One region of the Paeniglutamicibacter sp. NPDC091659 genome, then DNA from elsewhere that is predicted to be linked to it. Evidence: riboswitches for the same ligand, from Rfam matches in the RefSeq annotation. Region 1 holds a riboswitch; the other holds the start of a gene.
What was found. Region 1 has a riboswitch for glycine ahead of gcvP (aminomethyl-transferring glycine dehydrogenase). Riboswitches for the same ligand answer to the same signal wherever they lie in the genome.

Region 2: linked by a shared signal. The riboswitch ahead of ACIQLF_RS08140 (hypothetical protein) and the one ahead of gcvP (aminomethyl-transferring glycine dehydrogenase) in region 1 are both predicted to bind glycine.

What each region holds. Positions count from the first base shown of each region.
Region 1 covers NZ_JBIVTO010000001.1:1,084,311-1,091,736, forward strand. Annotated here, with positions in the region: gene ACIQLF_RS04855 (RNase H family protein) at 1-201, shown strand, start outside; gene ACIQLF_RS04860 (serine hydrolase domain-containing protein) at 295-1,458, shown strand; gene ACIQLF_RS04865 (hypothetical protein) at 1,518-1,781, opposite strand; gene ACIQLF_RS04870 (SGNH/GDSL hydrolase family protein) at 1,910-2,683, shown strand; gene ACIQLF_RS04875 (VIT family protein) at 2,766-3,488, shown strand; gene ACIQLF_RS04880 (NADPH-dependent F420 reductase) at 3,600-4,235, opposite strand; glycine riboswitch at 4,483-4,583, shown strand; gene gcvP (aminomethyl-transferring glycine dehydrogenase) at 4,759-7,426, shown strand, end outside.
Region 2 covers NZ_JBIVTO010000003.1:116,941-124,366, reverse strand. Annotated here, with positions in the region: gene ACIQLF_RS08155 (universal stress protein) at 1-571, opposite strand, end outside; gene ACIQLF_RS08150 (helix-turn-helix domain-containing protein) at 696-2,195, opposite strand; gene cycA (D-serine/D-alanine/glycine transporter) at 2,774-4,258, opposite strand; gene ACIQLF_RS08140 (hypothetical protein) at 4,314-4,517, opposite strand; glycine riboswitch at 4,679-4,776, opposite strand; gene ACIQLF_RS08135 (dTMP kinase) at 5,321-5,944, shown strand; gene aceA (isocitrate lyase) at 6,351-7,426, shown strand, end outside.

The DNA.
Region 1 (7,426 bases):
ATCGCCGCGCTGGGCGTGGGCCAGCCGCTGCCGGCCGGCGGATCGCTGCAGGTGCTCGCCGCGAACCCGCTGGGGGAGAACATGGTGCAGCTTGCCTACCGCCTGCTGGCCGGGGACCGCGTGGTGTTGTGCTCGTCGTTCTGGCACCGGGTCGACGGCCGCTGGCTGCTGCGCTACCGGCAGGAAACGCCCAGCGCGTAACCGGCGGCCGCAGGGCCAAGCTGCAGGCCGGGCCGCCGAAACGCTGACGCCGCCTGCCGGTTCGGCGGTACCGGCATGGGTAATGTGGTGCGGGTGAGTACGCAGAACAACAGCACCGATGTCCTTGATGAGCGCTTCGCCCCCGTCGCCGAGCTGATGCGCTCCTACGCGCAGGAAGATCCCGGATACTCGGGGCAGCTGGCGATCTACCGGGACGGAAACCTGGTGGTGGACATGCATGTCGGAAACGACTGCAGCAACGACTCGATGACCGGGGTGTTCTCCTGCTCCAAGGGGGCCGGGGCGCTGGTCATGGCGCTGCTGGTGCAGGAAGGCGTGCTGGATCCCGAGGCGCCCGTGGCCCTGTACTGGCCGGAGTTCGCCGCGGCCGGGAAGGGCGCCATCACCGTGGCGCAGCTGCTGAGCCACCAGGCCGGGCTGCCCGGCGTCGAGGGCGGGTTCACCCAGGCGGAACTGATCGACTCGCGGCTTGCCGCCGGCATCATCGCCGCTGCCGCGCCGCTGTGGAACGCCCCCGGAACGCACTCGTACCACGCGCTGACCATGGGCGTCTTCATGGAGGAGCTGGCCAGGCGCGCCGCGCTGGAGCCGCTGCAGGACATCTTCGAGCGCCGCATCCGCGCACCCCACGAGATCGACTTCTACCTGGGGCTGCCCGAGGACCAGGAATCCCGCTTCCGCCCGGTGCTCACGGCGCAGGACGCGGAACCCTACCCGTTCGTCGACCCCTACTCCCCGCTGGGACTGGCCCTGAACTCGACGGCCGGTTTCGACGGGCCGAAGGGGCCGGGCTTCGAAATCCTGGACGTGCCGAATGTCCGATCCATCCGCGAGTCGGGGCTGGCCGCGATCGGCGGGGTGGCCAACGCACACGGCCTGGCCACGCTCTACGCGGCCGCGACCACAGGATTCGTCGACCGCGCCGGCGACGAGCACGCGCCGTTCCTGAACAAGGAGACGATCGCAGCCGTCAGCCAGGACCGGGTGTTCGGGCTGGACCGCGCCACCGGCACGCAGGGCGCTTTTGGCATCGGGTTCATGAAGGCGCACGCGAACAACGCGTTCGGTTCGGCCCGCGCCTTCGGGCACGACGGCGCCAATGCGGCGCTGGCCTTTGCGGATCCCGCCTACGGGTTGGCCTTTGGCTACGTGCCGGCGCGGGCGGAAACCAACGGCACGGGGTCGCGCGGCGGGCGGCTGAGCGTGCTGGCGCGCCAGGTGCTGCTCGGCGCGTAGTCCGGGTCACCGGGTCACCGGTGTAGCTGTGTAGCGGGACCGGCGCGGCGCACTGAAACCTAGATGACTTCCGCATGCAGGTCGGAGAGGAACTGGTCGCCGCGGATTTCCTCGAGCCAGGGGATCTGAGCGGGCAGGAGCGATGAACCGTGCGTGAAAACAATGTGCAGCGGGACGGTGTACTGGCTGGTTTCCGGGGCGGGATCGTCGTTTTTCGGCATGCCGAGGTTCAGCGGGCGGGCGGCATCCTGGTCGCGGCCGGAATCGGAGCCGAATGCCGGGGTGCGCTTGGCTGCAGCGGTGCGGTGCAGGTTCAGTTTCATGCTTCGAGAGTGCGCCCGCATTCTTTGTGCCGGCTGTGACCCGGACGCATGGATGCCGTGAGTCTTGGCGTGTCGCCCGGGGCAGGTCCTTCCGCGCCGGAACATGGCCGGCGGGATAGTCTGGTGCCGTGGAATTCTCGAAACGATACCTGGCACTCGGCGACTCCTTCACCGAAGGAATGGGCGACGAGGACCCGACGCGTCCCAACCGGGTCCGCGGGTGGGCGGACCGGGTCGCCGAGCAGCTCTGTGCCGACCCCGAGTGGGGATACGCGAACCTCGCGATCCGCGGCAAGAAGATCCGGCAGGTGGTCTCCGAGCAGTTGCCCGTCGCGCTGGAGCTGAAGCCGACGCTGGTCAGCCTGTACATGGGCGGCAACGACATCCTGCGTCCGAGCGTCGACATCGACGCGCTGATGCAGCGCTACGACGAGGCGGTGGCCAAGCTCGCCGGAACCGGCGCGCAGCTGCTGCTGTTCACCGGGTTCGACTCGAACGGCTCTGCGATCTTCGAGAAGACCCGCGGTCGCACCGCCATCTACAACGAGGGCGTGCGCGAAATCGCCGAAAAGCACGGTGCTGTCATCGCCGACTACTGGCGCTGGCGCGAATTCCAGGACTGGCGCTACTGGGCCGCCGACCGCCTGCACATGGGAACGCCCGGGCACACGCTGATGGCCAGGAAGGTGCTCGGGGTGCTGGGCCGCGAGACCGGGATCGAGGTTCCCGAGCTTCCGCCGCTGGTCATACAGACCCGCGCCGAAAAGCTGCGCGCCGATGCCGCATGGGCCAAGGAATTCCTGGCGCCGTGGGTCAAACGCCGGCTGACGGGCAAGTCGTCGGGCGACAGCCTGAGCGCCAAGTACCCCGGCTACGTTTCGCTGGCGCCCGTCCAGGCGTAGCTGCGCGCGGGAACGGCCAGGCCGCCACGCCGGGGGCACACACCCTAGCCACGGGGGGTATTGAGGTGATTGGCTGGACCGCATGAGTCTAGATCCAATGCCACACGATGCCGAACCCCACGACCAGGGAATCGCGGCGAAACTGAACTGGTTGCGCGCCGGTGTGCTCGGGGCCAACGACGGGATCGTTTCGGTCGCCGCGGTGGTGGTCGGCGTTGCGGGTGCCACCACGGCCAACGGCCCGATCCTGACGGCCGGCGCTGCCGCAGCCGTCGGCGGGGCGATCTCCATGGCGCTGGGGGAGTACGTCTCGGTGTCCAGCTCCGCGGATTCGCAGAAGGCGCTGATCGAGAAGGAACGCCGGGAACTCGCGGAGATGCCCGAGGAGGAACTCGCGGAGCTGACGGCGATCTATGCGGCCAAGGGACTCAGCGGGGCGACGGCCGCCCGGGTCGCCAGGGAGCTGACCGAACACGACGCGCTCAAGGCCCACCTGGATGCGGAGCTGCACATGGACGAGGACGAGGTGCTCAGCCCGTGGCACGCGGCCATCGCCTCCGCCATCGCGTTTTCGGTCGGCGCCGTCCTGCCCTTTGCGACGGCGGTGTTCCTGCCGGGGCCGCTGAAGATCCCCGTCACGTTCGTCGCCGTGTTGCTGGCCCTGGCCGTGACGGGTGCGCTGGGGGCCAGGCTTGGCGGGGCTCCCATGCTGCGTCCGACGATCCGCGTGCTGGTGGGCGGTGCCGCGGCCTTGGCCGTCACGTTCGCGATCGGTTCCTGGCTCGGGGTCTCCGGAATCGTGTAATTAAGCATCGCGCAGCAGCCCCGGCCCGTGCCGGATGCCGTGGCGTGCAAAAGGTCCGCGGGAGGATGCCGGTTGGCAGGCTCCCGCGGACCTTTTCCGTGCGGGCAGGGATCAGCCGGCGACCTGCAGCGAGGTGTTCCAGTTGAAGTCGGCCAGGGCCGGGTTGACCTGCATGGCCATCATCAGCAGCTGGAAGCCTTCGAGTTCGCGGGCGTGGCGGATGCCGCCGACCTCTAGGGGGCGCATGCCGGCGGCGGTGACGAACTCGGCCACGGCGGTGCGGGCGGCATCGTCGCCCGCGATGAACACGTCCTGGGCCGTGCCGTCGGCGTTGCCCGCAGTCAGCGGGCCGGCGAAGTTGGTGTTGAAGGCCTTGACGACGCTGGCGGAGGTGAGGGCGGCGATTTCCTCCGCGGCGGAGCTGCCCTCGGCGGTGGTCAGCGAATCGAAGGTTGCGAAGTCGACCGGGTTGGAGATGTCAACGAGGATCTTCGCGTCCAGCGCCGAGCCCTGTGCCTGGATGTATTCCTTGGAGGCGTCGAAGGGCAGTGCCAGAATGACGATGTTGCCGGCCGGGGCCTCCGCGGCGTTGCCGGAAACGGTGCCCCGGCCGAGTTCGGCCGCGAGCGACTCTGCTGCCTCGGTGTTGCGGGCCAGGACCTGAAGGTTCTTGCCTGCTGCCAGGGCACGGGTGGAGAGCGCGCGGGCCATGTTGCCGGTTCCGATGATGGTGATGTCGATTGACATGGTTTCCTTCTTTCCGAAGAGTCGAGCGAGGAAGTTCTTCATGGTGTCCTCAAAATATTTGGTTGAACTTTCAAGTAAAACACTAGACCTCACTTGCTTGAAGCGTCAAGTGTTTCGGTGGAATTTCTTTCGCGAACCTGCGAGACGGCGAAGAACCGCCAGTTGATTTGGGTCGGGGTGGCCCGTGTTGTTTAGCTCACGCATCGCCGGTAGGATGGTGATCGTGCCTCGCAGGGGGCACAGCCACTGACATGCGGCGGGAGAGTCCCGCACAACGTAAGTTGGTCGGGCGCCGTAGGAGCAATTCCTCCCCGGGAAACTCTCAGGCCCCCGTACCGCCGCGAAGAGGCAACTCTGGAAAGTAGCAACATCGCCACGGCGGTGCGGCTCACCGAAGGTGCAAGCATTCGTTTCGCCGTCAAGCGAAGCAGTGCGGAAACTCTCAGGTCACAGCAACAGGGTCGGGGAGGAACTTGCAGCTCGTTCGGCGTGCACGCACGCCGATGACCCAATGGAGTTCCCCATGACCGTGACCCCGTCCGCTGAGTTCGTCGCCCGCCATATTGGCCCCCAGGGCAGCGACATTGACACCATGCTTGCCCAGCTTGGTTATTCCTCCCTCGACGAACTCGTCGATACGGCCGTTCCGGCCGACATCCGCCAGAGCGAGCCCCTGAACCTGCCTGCCCCGCGCACCGAAGCCGAGGTCCTTTCCGATCTCCGCGTGCTTGCCGGCAAGAACGTCATGAAGACCCAGATGATCGGCCAGGGTTTCTCCGACACCTACACCCCGCCGGTGATCCTGCGCAACATCCTTGAGAACCCGGCCTGGTACACCGCCTACACCCCGTACCAGCCGGAAATCTCCCAGGGCCGCCTCGAAGCCTTGCTGAACTTCCAGACCATGGTCATGGACCTGACCGGCCTGCCGATCGCCAACGCCTCGATGCTCGACGAGGCATCCGCCGTTGCAGAAGCAGTGTTGCTGATGCGCCGCGCCAACAAGGCCAAGGCCACCGCCAAGACCGTCCTTGACGCCAACCTCTTCCCGCAGACCGTCTCCGTGGTCCAGGGCCGCGCCGAGGCCCTCGGCTTCGAGGTCGAAATCGTCGACCTGACCCAGGGCCTGCCCGAGGGTGAGATCTCCGGCATCGTGCTGCAGCAGCCGGGCAACAACGGCGCAGTCGTCGACCACGCGGCAATCATCGCAGCAGCCAAGGAGCGCGGCGCCATGGTCACCGTCGCCGCCGACATCCTGGCACTGACCATGATCGTTTCCCCGGGCGAGCAGGGTGCCGACATCGCCGTCGGCAACACCCAGCGCTTCGGCGTTCCGCTGTTCTTCGGCGGCCCGCACGCAGCCTACCTGGCAGTGCGCCACGGCCTGGAGCGCGCCCTTCCGGGCCGCCTGGTCGGTGTTTCCAAGGACTCGGCAGGCGCCCCCGCCTACCGCCTGGCCCTGCAGACCCGCGAGCAGCACATCCGCCGTGAAAAGGCCACGTCCAACATCTGCACCGCCCAGGCGCTGCTGGCGATCACCGCCTCGATGTACGCCGTGTACCACGGCCCGGCCGGCCTGAAGCGCATCGCACAGCGCACGCACAACCATGCCCGCACCATCGCCACCGTGCTTGCCGGTGCAGGCCTTGAACTGGTTGCCGACTCGTTCTTCGACACCGTCCAGGTCAAGGTCGCCGACATCGACGCGACCATCGCCAAGGCCGAAGAAGCGGGCATCAACCTGCGCCGCGTCAACGCCGACACCGTGGGCATCTCCACCGACGAGACCACCACCCCGGCACACGTTGCAGCCATCGCAGCCGTCTTCGGCGTCACGGGCGAGGGCTTCAAGGCCGAGGGCTTCGAGCTTCCGGCGGCAGTGGTTCGCACCAGCGACTACCTGACCCACCCGATCTTCAACACCATCAAGTCCGAGACCCAGATGCTGCGCTACCTGCGCCGCCTCTCGGACCGCGACCTGGCCCTGGACCGCACCATGATCCCGCTGGGCTCGTGCACCATGAAGCTGAACTCCACCGCCGAGATGGAATCCATCTCCTGGCCGGAATTCGCCTCGATCCACCCGTTCGCCCCGGAGCACCAGACCATTGGCTGGCGCGAACTGATCACAGACCTCGAGGGCCGCCTCTCGGAGATCACCGGCTACGCCGGTGTCTCGCTGCAGCCGAATGCCGGCTCGCAGGGCGAATACGCGGGCCTTCTGGCCATCAGCGGCTTCCACCAGGCCAACGGCGATGCCCAGCGCACCGTCTGCCTGATCCCGGCCTCGGCCCACGGCACCAACGCCGCCTCGGCCGTCCTGGCCGGCATGAAGGTCGTCGTCGTGAAGACCGCGGCCGACGGCTCCATCGACGCCAACGACCTGGACGCGAAGATCGAAGCGAACAAGGACGTCCTTGCCGCGATCATGATCACCTACCCGTCCACCCACGGCGTGTACGACCCGGACGTGCGCGAGGTCTGCGACAAGGTCCACGCAGCGGGCGGCCAGGTCTACATCGACGGCGCCAACATGAACGCCCTCGTTGGCCTCGCCCAGCCGGGCAAGTTCGGCGGCGACGTGTCCCACCTGAACCTGCACAAGACCTTCTGCATCCCGCACGGCGGCGGCGGACCGGGCGTGGGCCCGGTTGCCGTGGCCGAGCACCTGGTGCCGTTCCTCCCGGGCGATGCCACCGGCACCTACACCGTGCGCGACGGCGTCCCCGTCGTGGCAACGCTCTTCGGTTCGGCCGGCGTGCTGCCGATCTCCTGGGCCTACATTGCGATGATGGGCGGCGAAGGCCTGACCGACGCCACCAAGACCGCAATCCTCTCGGCGAACTACATCGCCAGCCGCCTGAACCAGCACTTCCCGATCCTGTTCACCGGCAACAAGGGCCTGGTTGCGCACGAGTGCATCCTTGACCTGCGCGAGCTGACCAACAAGACCGGCGTCACCGCCGAGGACGTTGCCAAGCGCCTGATCGACTTCGGCTTCCACGCACCGACCCTGTCCTTCCCGGTCGCCGGCACCCTGATGGTGGAGCCGACCGAGTCCGAGGACCTGGGCGAGATCGAGCGCTTCATCGAAGCCATGATCGCGATCCGCGGCGAAATGGAGCAGGTGCTCGCGGGAGACTTCGACATCGAGGAATCCCCGCTGCGCAACGCCCCGCACACCGTCTCGG
Region 2 (7,426 bases), on a different contig from region 1:
CCAACGCGACCAGGGAAATCAGCCGCAACGGCACATGGCGGATTGCCGCGGAATCCACGGCTACCTCCAGCGCGGATTCCGCGCCGGTGCGGGTTCCCAGCGCGCAGGTGATGCGGGTGATTTCCCGCGGCGGAAGGTATCCGGAGGGCGCCAGGGCCACCGGCACGGGCGAAGAATGCAGCAGGGCGTTTGCTGTGCTTCCCACGGTGAAACGCCGGAACGGGCCGGTGCTGGCCGCCCCGACGACCACCAGGTCCGCCTTGAAATCGGACACCGCCCCGAGCAGCCCCTCGGCCATCGAATCCGCAAACCGGATATGCGTTCGCGCCGTCATCGTGGAGGGGACCAGCGCCAGTGCGCGGTCCATCCACTTCCGCGCGGACTGCAGCTGGAAGTCCTGGTAGACGCGCTCGGAGCCGGAGAGCGCATCGCCGGGTGCGGCCCCGCGAACAATGTGGACCAGCTCGATTTCGGCATGCACCGGGGCAGCCAGCGACTTGGCAAGGACAAGTGCCAGCGAAATGGCTTCGCGCCCGCGCTTGTCCTCGGTACACCCGACTACATACTTCATTCCGTGGGCCCTTCTTGGGGAAAGTGGCTTGCCGTTGTCCGACCGGGCAAAACGAGCTGCCCACCCATACCTATCAGTCATCCGAGGCCAAACAGGAACGGCAGCGCCTATGTGACGCGCAGCACTAGCGCTCTTGGGCGTGGGCGGAAAGGAATGAATAGACTTCGGTCTCGTCCACGCCGGGGAAGGCACCCTGCGGCATGGCCGCGAGCAGGTGAGTTTGCGCCCTGGCGCTCGGCCAGGCGTAGCCGGCCCATTCCTTCTGCAGGTCCAACGGAGGACGACGGCAGCACGATTCGTCCGGGCACGTCGAGCTGGATCGCTCGGTGGTGTCGCGGCCCCGGAACCATTTCACATGCACGTAGGGGACGCCGATGCTCAGAGAGAACTTTCCGGCAGTCGAGCGCTCGGTGCGCGCGGTGCACCAGAAGGTGCCGGCGGTGGTGTCGGTGTATTGGTTGTAGGCGCTGAATTGGTCCGCCACGTCGAAGACTTCGCGGCTCGTCCAGTACCTGCACACGGACTGCCCCTCGATGGCCCCGATGTGGTCCATGGGGAAATTGACGCCGTCGTTCTCGTAGGCCTTGTGGATGATGCCCGACTCGTGGACCTTCTGGAAGTGGACGGAGATGCCGAGGTGCTCGGTCGCCAGGTTGGTGAACCTGTGTGCGGCCGTTTCATAGGAGACGGAGAAGGCATCGCGGATGTCCTCCACCGCCAGTTCGCGGGCGCTCTTGGCTTTTTGCAGGAAGTCGACGGTTGCCTTCTCCGGCATCATCAACGAGGCAGCGAAATAGTTGGTCGCAACGCGCTGGCGCAGGAAATCGGAGTAATCCTGCGGCGCCTCATGACCCAGAACGCGGTGGCCGAACGCCTGCAGCAACACCGAACGCGTTGAATGCTCGGAGCGCTGGGACTGAGTCAGGTAGACGCGCATGTTCTTGAGGTCGGTCACCGACCGGGTGGAGTGCGGCAGATCCGAGACGTTGTGCAGCGAGAAGCCAAGATGCGTGGCAATATCGGTGATCTGGTGGTGGGACAGCGGGCCGGAAGCGTGGCCGATGGCCTTGAGCACCTTGGCCGCCTCCTTTTCGATCTCCGGGTAGTAGTTGTTGCGCTCGCGCATTTCCCCGCGAAGCTCCACGTTGGCGCGGCGCGCTTCTTCCGGCGTTGCCGACTGCTCGTTGAGCCGTCGCTCAAGTTCGCCCTGCAACCCGACCAGGGATTCGAGGACGTCCATGGGCAGCCTGGAGGAAATGCGCACCTTGGGCAGCCCGAGCGACTGATAGAGCGGCCCGCGCTGGGCGCGCTCGAGTTCGATCTCCAACGCCGCGCGCTTGGTCGGCGGTTCGGACCCCAGCAATTCATCCAGTCCGACCCCAAAGATGCCGGCCAGCGCCTTGAGCATGCTGAGCTTTGGTTCGCGCTTGCCGTTTTCCATCAAGGACAGCTGGCTGGGTGCGGTTCCGACCGCCTCGGAAAGATCATCCAGGGTCATCGCCTTGGCCTTGCGCAGGTGTCGGATCCGGCGCCCAAGGGAAATGACGTCGAGTTCTTCGGCGTCCTCGACCGACAATTCGGTCTTTTGCGGCCCTGAAGGGCGATTCCATGTGGGGGTGCTCACTTTTTCAGGGTACGCGAAGAACCAAACTATTTTCCAGCATGTGACCCCACTTCTCGTTCGCAGAAGTGCTCCATATGCGTTTTTCGGTAAAAGAACCGGCATTCTGCTCACGCCGGACCTAAAACTGATAACCGGATTCAGCGCTCCGTTCAAGCCCGCGAATCTAGAATTGAGGTACGGCACGAAGGACCGGTGAGTACGATGAAAAACACCCATTCCCCCACAGAAAACTCCGCAGCGAAGACCTCCAGAGTGGGGCCTGCCGCACTGCATGGATCGGCATCCAGCCCTGGTCTTCCGAATCTGGCCGGCGCCCAAATCCCGGGCCCGGGAACAGGGCATTTGCTCTACGGCGAAAACGGCCGCCTGACGGACGCCGCGGCGGACCCGTGGGAGCTGGAAGGCCACTTGGGTTCCCGAAGCGCGATTCGCCGCTTCCTTGCTCGGGTCTTTAGGCATTGACAGGCTCTCAAATACGACCGCCCAGGAGAACCGGCCGCCATTCAACGCGAAACGCGGCGCGGGCAGCCACATCCATGGCTGCCCGCGCCGCGTTTCGCTTCAGGTGGCGCCGATCGCTACTTCGCGGCCGGCTCCCGGAGTTCCTGTTCCTCGATTACATGGCCGGCGTTGAACTCAGCGGCGCTCTTGTGTTCCTCAATGACCTTTGCCGCGTGCAGGGTCCGCAGCGCTGCGTGCTGCGGGCGGCGGCGAAGCAGCACGTAGCCGATGCCCAGTGCAACGAACCAGATCGGGGTGAAGAGCAGCGCCGACAGGGTGTCGGCCTGCGTGGTCAGCGCCCAGAGGATGAAGCCGAAGAAGGCCAGCACCACGTAGGGCATGAACGTTCCGCCGGGCATCTTGAACTTGCTTTCCGAGTGCAGCTGCGGGCGACGCTTGCGGTAGACGATGTAGCTGATCAGGATGATCGACCACACGAACATGAAGCACAGGGCCGAAACGGTGGTGACCAGGGTGAAGGCTTCGGCCACGCTGCCCTCGGCGTAGAGCAGTGCCACGCCGGCGAGCAGGAACATGCAGGAGAACAGCAGTGCATTGCGCGGGACCTTGGTCCGGGAGAGCTTCGCGAAGGCCTTGGGAGCGTCGCCCTCCTCGGCCAGTCCGTGGATCATGCGGGACGTCGAGTAGATGCCGGAGTTTGCACTGGAGGTTGCCGAGGTGAGCACCACGAAGTTCACGATGCCGGCGGCCCCGGCAAGGCCAGCCAGGGCGAACATGCCCACGAACGGGGATTCCTCGGCGCTGAACAGGTTCCACGGCTGGACCGCCATGAGGATGACCAATGCGCCGACGTAGAAGAACAGGATGCGGATCGGGATGGAGTTGATCGCACGCGGCAGGGTCGTTTCCGGGTCCTTGGTCTCGGCGGCGGTGGTACCGACCAGCTCGATGCCGACGAACGCGAACACCGCGATCTGGAAGCCGGCGACGAAGCCCATGAAGCCTGTCGGGAACATCCCGCCGTCGCTCCAGAGGTTCGTGAAGGAGGCAGTGACGCCGTTGTGCTCGAAGCCCGTGATGACCATGACCAGGCCGATGACGATCAGTGCGCCGATGGCGACGATCTTGACCAGGGCGAACCAGAACTCGGTCTCGCCGAAGTTCTTCACGCTCGGCAGGTTAAGCGCCACCAGCAACAGGATGCAGGCCACGGCCGGGATCCACAGCGGCAGGTCCTTCCACCAGTACGCCACGTAGTGGGAGATCGCCACGACGTCGGCGATGCCGGTTACCACCCAGCAGAACCAATAGGTCCAGCCGGTGAAGAATGCCGCCCACGGGCCAAGAATGTCCCCCGCGAAGTCGGAGAAGTTCTTGTAGTTGGTGTTGCTCAGCAGCAATTCGCCCATCGCGCGCATCACGAAGAAGAGCATGAAGCCGATGATCATGTACACGAAGATCACTGACGGCCCGGCGACAGAGATGGTCTTGCCCGAGCCCATGAACAGGCCGGTGCCAATGGCCCCGCCGATCGCGATCAGTTGGATATGGCGGTTGGAGAGCCCACGCTCAAGGTGGGGTGCGGAACTGTTGTTGCTCATGCTGTTGCCTTCCAGATGGGTGCTGGTGCTTCGGTGGCGTGACATGGACGATTCCCTAGCTGTAGTCGCCGACGGGGGCTAGGTTCTGAATCGAGTCCTGCGCATTGTTCTCCGAGGCAACCATTCCCATGCCGTTGCGCTTGCAGGAGAGACCCGAGGCGAAGCGCGCGGCGAACTCCGGATCCCGCTGAACGGGATCGTGGAGCAGGCCAGCGGGCGCGCCGATGGGCAACCGGGCAGTGGCGTGGGTGGTTAGCATCTTGGAGGAACTTCCGAATAGCGCGCGGGCGATGCCGCGCTTTTCTTGAGTCCTCCCCGATCTGTTTACGTACCTGAGAGTTTCCATCCCTGCCCGCAAGGGGGTGTGGGACTTGCTCCTTCGGTGAGCACGGATTCCACCGTGCTGCTTTCCAGATTCGCCTCTTCGTGGCGGTACGGGGGCCTGAGAGTTTCCTGGGGAGGAATTGCTCCTACGGCGCCCGTCCATGGATTGGACGGGGCTCTCCCGCCACGTGTAAACGGCGATACGTATGTGATTGCAGTCACAATTTACGCCCGACGCGCGCATGGCGCAACTCGGGGAGCGCCCGCTGGCGCAGTGGTCCATGAAACAGCCCGCTGACATGCGGTGAAATGCGCCATGCGGTTGCGTCACATTCTCCAGGGGGGGCATGAAGACGTCCGAGCAGAGTTCCCGTTTCCGCCCATGTTCCCGATCTGGCGGTTGCCGTATTCCGGGCTCCCGGCGTTCGCCGTGAAGACCTCTGCAACCTCCGAGCTCGACGCGAAGCTGGACCCGTGGTTCAGCGGCCCGGACAGGTCCGCCGTGGATTCACGGGAAAGGCCGATGTCCGCGCGCTCTCGCAGCGTCCCTCTTTCCACGTCCCCGGGTGCCGGTTCCCGCGCCGTGCGAGTGCGCCCAGCGCGGTTCGCTGAAAACGCACGATGTCGCTCCTGCATCGAATTGCCCCGCTTGTTCGTTGGAACTTGTAGAAAACCTATTTAGCCAACAAACGGAGCCCTTTGCCTTCAGCCCATGCAACACCTTCCGAGGAAGTCGTCATGCCACCAAGTACCGGGCGCGCCACTACCCGATCAGATGTTCCGTCGCGCCGCCGGACGATTGTGTTGCTGGGTATCGATGGGGCCGGCAAGACAACTGCCGCGACCGCTCTTGTTGCCGGCGTCCGCGCCACCGGGATTCGGGCCCAGCTGCTGCGTAATCCGGCCGGACGGCGCTGGATGTCACGCGTGGCTGCACGATTCGGCACCGCATTGCCGCCGGTCTGGGCCAATCGGCTGGAGTCCGTGGTTCGATGCGTCAATGTCCTTCTCGCCCATGCCCGAGCCGCCACATTTCCCGGCACCACCGTCATGGATCGGCACGTGGCTTGCCAGCTGGTCTTGCGCTCGGTCCGCGGCTTGCCGCGCGGACGCCTTCTGCCATGGCTCATGGCCCGGCTCCCCCGTCCCGATGCCGTCATCTTGATCGACCTTCCCGCCGAAATTGCGTATGCCCGGATCGTTGCACGCGGGGAAGACAGCGAAACGCTGTCCTATTTGGCCTCGGCACGTGAGGCATATCTGGAGATTGCCGCATCCAAGGGCTGGCATGTCATTGACGGCTCCGAAACACCGGAAAACGTCGCGCTCAAAACCCTGCAGGCCGCTTCGCATAACGCCTGAGACGTGAGGTGGCTGGTTCCCCGGTCCCCTTGCCCATGGCAACGCCCCTGACCGATGCGTGAGCGCATCGTACCCAGGCCCGACCATCGCCGCCACCCTCGGTTGCGGTGCCGACTTGGATATGTGCAGATCCGGGATTCTTCAGCCCTGAGAAATATCCCCTGCTTCTTCGGCCCTTCCCAGACTCGATCCGCCAATTTTCGGTTTTGCCTGCCGAATCCTGGCCGGAGTGAGCATAATTTTCGAAAACGCGAAGAAATGCAAATCTTTCCGTGAAATGACCCTAGATAGCGCTGTCAAAGTGCGGAAATGTAGGTCCTACGCAGAAAGAACGCCGGAACAACCCACCAGGTTCAACGATGAAGTTGATCTCGGACCGGCACCGGCAACCAGCAAGGAGAAGGCAATGACCGAGCAGAATTCGACCGAGAACCGCATCGCTTCAATCGAGCAGGACTGGGCAACGAACCCACGTTGGAACGGCGTCACTCGTGATTACTCGGCAGCAGACGTTGTGAAGTTGCAGGGCTCCGTACAGGAAGAGCACACGCTGGCAAGGCGTGGTTCCGAGAAGCTTTGGAAGCAGCTCACCGAAGAAGCCCCGACCGGTGGATACACCAACGCCCTTGGCGCCCTGACCGGCAACCAGGCAGTACAGCAGGTCAAGGCCGGCCTCCGCGCCATCTACCTTTCCGGCTGGCAGGTCGCCGCCGATGCAAACCTTTCGGGCCAGACTTACCCGGACCAGTCGCTCTACCCGGCCAACTCGGTTCCGCAGGTTGTCCGCCGCATCAACAACGCCCTCCTCCGCGCAGACCAGATCGAGCACGCGGAAGGCATCAAGACCGTTGAGGATTGGCTCGTGCCGATCGTGGCAGACGCCGAGGCCGGCTTCGGCGGCCCGCTGAACGCCTACGAACTGATGAAGTCGATGATCTCCTCCGGCGCCTCTGGCGTTCACTGGGAAGACCAGCTCGCTTCGGAAAAGAAGTGCGGCCACCTCGGCGGCAAGGTCCTGATCCCGACCCAGCAGCACGTTCGCACCCTGAACGCAGCCCGCCTGGCAGCCGACGTCGCGGGCACCCCGTCCGTCGTCATCGCCCGCACCGACGCCGAGGCAGCAACCCTGATCACCTCGGACGTCGACGATCGTGACAAGCCGTTCGTCACCGGCGAGCGCACCGCCGAAGGCTTCTACAAGGTCCGCAACGGCATCGAACCATGCATCGCCCGCGCCAAGGCCTACGCCCCGTACTCCGACCTCATCTGGATGGAAACCGGAACCCCGGACCTGGAACTTGCCCGCAAGTTCGCCGAGGCAGTCAAGAAGGACTTCCCGGACCAGATGCTCTCCTACAACTGCTCCCCTTCCTTCAACTGGAAGAAGCACCTGGACGATGCAACCATCGCCAAGTTCCAGCGCGAACTCGGAGCGATGGGCTTCACATTCCAGTTCATCACCCTCGCCGGCTTCCACGCCCT